2 regions of the Acidovorax sp. GW821-FHT09B03 genome follow, and region 1 is predicted to be linked to the other one. Evidence: predicted binding sites of a transcription regulator. Region 1 holds the regulator's gene; the other holds the start of a gene.
The links. Region 1 encodes sigma-54, which starts transcription at its own class of promoters, with help from an activator protein. Its sites were predicted from a motif close to TGGCANGNAANCTGCTTT; they were not measured.
Positions count from the first base shown of each region.

Region 2: a site for sigma-54 is predicted at 718-735, ahead of AC07PA_RS01050 (pilin). Genes of this name have one in related genera too.

Region 1 covers NZ_JBWKPP010000008.1:243,854-246,051, forward strand. The annotation lists gene AC07PA_RS16970 (VOC family protein) at 1-187, shown strand, start outside; gene AC07PA_RS16975 (RNA polymerase factor sigma-54) at 188-1,789, opposite strand; gene lptB (LPS export ABC transporter ATP-binding protein) at 1,853-2,198, opposite strand, start outside.
Region 2 covers NZ_JBWKPP010000001.1:222,789-224,986, reverse strand. The annotation lists gene AC07PA_RS01055 (MBL fold metallo-hydrolase) at 1-577, shown strand, start outside; gene AC07PA_RS01050 (pilin) at 800-1,327, shown strand; gene AC07PA_RS01045 (pilin) at 1,426-1,953, shown strand; gene AC07PA_RS01040 (pilus assembly protein) at 2,011-2,198, shown strand, end outside.

The DNA.
Region 1 (2,198 bases):
GGGCCAAGCGGGGGTGAAGCTGTGCTTTCATGTGCCCGACGTGGAAGCCTTCAAGGCCCATGCGCTGGCGCAGGACCTGGCCTTCGGCCCCACGCACCAGGCCAACGGCTATGCGTTCGCCAACGCCAAGGACCCGGACGGCAATGCCGTCAGCATCTCCAGCCGGGCCTTCCGCAGCCTGCCCTGATCAGAGCGCCTTGCGCAGGTTGGCCGGCGCGATCTTGAGCGCCTCGCGGTACTTGGCCACGGTGCGGCGCGCGCACTCGATGCCCTGCTCCTTGAGCATCTCGGCGATCTGGCTGTCCGACAGCGGCTTGGCCGGGCTTTCGGCCGCGACGAACTGCTTGATGAGGGCACGCACGGCCGTGCTCGATGCATTGCCGCCGGTCTCGGTGCCCAGGCCCGAACCGAAGAAATACTTGAGCTCGTAGGTGCCGATGGGCGTGGCCATGTACTTGGCCGTGGTCACGCGGCTGATGGTGGACTCGTGCAGGCCCAGCTCGTCGGCGATGTCGCGCAGCACCAGCGGGCGCATGGCCAGCTCGCCATGGGTGAAGAAGCTCTTTTGCCGCTCGACGATGGCGCGCGAGACGCGCAGGATGGTGTCGAAGCGCTGCTGGATGTTCTTGATGAACCAGCGCGCCTCCTGCAGCCGCTGCTGCATGGCCTGGTGGCCCTCGCCGCCCTTGTGGCCACGCAGGGCGCCGGCATAGATGTCGTGCACGCGCAAGCGCGGCATCACGTCGGGGTTCAGGGCCACGATGAAGTTGTGCTGCCCGTCGCGGCCATTGGCGCGCCCGGCCTTGCGCACGATGACGTCGGGCACGATGATGTTGCGCTCCACATCGACGAACTTGCGCCCCGGACGCGGCTCCAGCCGCGCGATCAGGGCCATGGCGGCGCGCGTGCGCTCCTCGCCGTCGCCGCACAGCTGCGTGAGGCGGCGGATGTCGCGGCGTGCCAGCATCTCCAGCGGCTGCTGGCACACGCGCAGCGCGGTCTGCACGGTGTCGGGGTCGGCATCGCTGTCTTCGTCGGCCGCCAGGGCCGTGAGCTGCAGCGTGAGGCATTCACCAAGGCCACGTGCACCCACGCCCACGGGCTCCAGGCTCTGCAGCAGGCGCAGCGCCACGGTGAAGCGGTGCACCAGCTCCTCGATCTGCTCCAGGTCGTCCGGGCCGGCCAGGGCGATGGCCAGCTCTTCCAGCGGCTCCTCGAGGTAGCCATCGTCGTTGAGCGATTCGATCAGGAAGCGCAGCGCCGCGCGGTCCACCTCGGACAGGCGCAGCGACAGCGCCTGGCGGTGCAGGAAGGCGGTCAGCGATTCATGGGTGCGGGCCAGCTCGGTGGCGTCGGCCTCGTCGCCCTCGGCATCGTTGCGGTTGCGGGCCGGCGCATCGCCACCCCACTCGGCATCGTTGGGGGACACGTCCACGGTGCCATCGCCGCTCCAGTCAGGCTCGTCGCTGGCGCTGCTGCCCAGTTCCGCGTCACTCTGGGGTGCATCGGGAACCGACTCGCTCGGCGTGCTGGAACCCGGTGCGTTGGAATAGACCGCGTCGTCAGCGCTGTAGTCGTCCGGCTGCACGGGCGCATCGGCCGTGTCCACGCCGAATTCTTCGCGCGGCGCCTCGTCGGCATTGCGCTCGAGAAAGGGGTTTTCGTCGAGCATCTGCTCGACCTCCTGGCCCAGCTCCAGCGTGGACAGCTGCAGCAAGCGGATGGACTGCTGCAGCTGGGGCGTGAGCGCCAGGTGCTGCGATACGCGCAGTGACAGGCCGGGCTTCATCGCACAGCCCCGGTGGGCTGCCGCGAAGGCAGGTGCATGGCGAACGTGCGGTCCATCGGTCTGCTACATGCGGAAGTGTTCACCCAGGTACACCCGGCGCACTTCGGCGTTGTCGACGATTTCGGACGGGGTTCCCTGGGCCAGCACGTGGCCGTCGCTGATGATGAAGGCGTGGTCGCAGATGCCCAGCGTCTCGCGCACGTTGTGGTCGGTGATGAGCACGCCGATACCGCGCGCCTTGAGAAAGCCGATGATGCGCTGGATCTCGATCACCGCAATGGGGTCGATGCCGGCAAACGGCTCGTCCAGCAGGATGAAGCGTGGTTGCGTGGCCAGCGCGCGGGCGATCTCCACGCGGCGGCGCTCACCGCCGGACAGGGCCAACGCAGGCGAGGCGCGCAGATGCTCC
Region 2 (2,198 bases), on a different contig from region 1:
GCGCAGCAGCCCGGTGCAGGTCCATGCGCTGCCCGGCACCATCGCCGCCCTGCAGGCGCATGTGTTCAACAACGTCATCTGGCCGGATTTCAGCAGCATCCCCACGTCTGACCAGCCCTTCCTGCAGTACCAGACCATCGCGGTGGGCGAACGTCTACAGGTCGAAGGCATGCACCTGGAGGTCCTGCCCGCCGTGCACACGGTGCCAGCCGTGGGCTACGCAGTGGCCGGCAGCACGGGATGGTGGGTGTTCAGCGGTGACACTGGCCGCAACCCGGATTTCTGGACGCGCGTCAACTCCCTGCCCGTCGCCATGCTCGTCATCGAGACGGCCTTCAGCAACCGCGAAACCTCCCTGGCCCAGCGCAGCCTGCACCTGTCACCCCACACCCTGGCCCAGGAACTGGCGCAACTGACCCCTGGCAAGCGCTGCCCCATCTACATCACCCACACCAAGCCCTCAGAGACCGAACTCATCATGGAGGAGATCCGCCGCTTCGACCAAAGCGCAGGGCCGCTGGGCGCCGCTCCGCATGACATTTATTGGCTCAAGGCCGGGGACGAGTTCGTGTTCTGACCACTGTGTTGCAGTTGGTGACGTTCGTGGCACGACAAAAATGTCGCGGCGGGCCTCCTGAGGAGCACCGGGAAACACTTCAAGGACAATTGACCCATTTGGGGGAGGGGTTCAGGGACGATGCCACAGGGTTGGCAGGGTGGCACGGAACCTGCTGATGTTGAGCCAGCCTGGAGAATTTTCTGCAGGTACCAATTGCAATTGACCTCCGAGGAGTGACTTATGAAGCGTTTTGCACAAAAGGGTTTCACCCTGATCGAATTGATGATCGTTGTGGCGATCATCGGTATCCTGGCTGCCGTGGCACTGCCCGCATACCAGGACTACACCGTGCGTGCCAAGGTGTCTGAAGCCGTGATCGCCGGTTCCTCCGTCAAGGGCGGCGCCAGCGAAGCCTTCCAGACGGACAGTGTTGCTGGTCTGACAGCATTCGCGACGGCGTTCAATGCAGCCGCGATCTCGACCAAGACTTCCAAGTTCGTGTCGAACGTTGCCATGAGCGCTGCTACCCCATGGCCCATCACGGTGACCATCGCTGCCACGTCCGGCAACGGTATCCCCACTTCCCTGAACGGCAACACCCTCGTGTTCAGCCCCAACGTTCAAGGCGCGGTGCCTACCGATTCCGTGCAAGGTGCGATCGACTGGGCATGCGCAAGCTTGACCAATTCCACGGCATCTTCGCGTGCACTGGCTAATCGCGGCGTGGGTACGCTGCCTGCCAAGTACGCTCCGTCCGAATGCCGTTAATCTGACGGGCTCTGAAAAGGGCACTTCGGTGCTCTTTTCAATGCAGCCAAAGAATTTCCTGCAGTTTGTAATTACAACTAATCTCTGAGGGGTGATATATGAAGCGTTTTGCACAAAAGGGTTTTACTCTGATCGAATTGATGATCGTTGTGGCGATCATCGGTATCCTGGCTGCCGTGGCACTGCCCGCGTATCAGGACTACACCGTGCGTGCCAAAGTGTCTGAAGCCGTGATCGCCGGTTCTTCCGTCAAGGGCGGCGCAAGCGAAGCCTTCCAGACGGACAGCGTTGCTGGTCTGACAGCATTCGCTACGGCTTTCAATGCGGCCACGGTGTCGACCAAAAGTTCTAAGTTCGTGTCGGACGTTACCATGAGCACTGCTACCCCATGGCCCATCACGGTGACCATCGCTGCCACGTCCGGCAACGGTATCCCCACTTCCCTGAACGGCAACACCCTCGTGTTCAGCCCCAACGTTCAAGGCGCGGTGCCTACCGATTCCGTGCAAGGTGCGATCGACTGGGCATGCGCAAGCTTGACCAATTCCACGGCATCTTCGCGTGCACTGGCTAATCGCGGCGTGGGTACGCTGCCTGCCAAGTACGCTCCGTCCGAATGCCGTTGATCTAACGGGTTCTCAAAAAAGAGCGCTTCGGTGCTCTTTTTTTTTCTGTGTTGGAACATGCAAATACCTGTCCGTTTACGCCAGAGTTTTCCCGTAGCGGCCGTTCATCTGGCCCTGGGCGCGCTGATCGCGTGCATGATTGCGTTCGTTATTTTCTGGATTTGGTACCCCTATCCCTACGACGAATTTTCCGGTGGCCGCAATCTGTTCTTGCTGCTCATCGGGGTCGATCTGGTGTGCGGGCC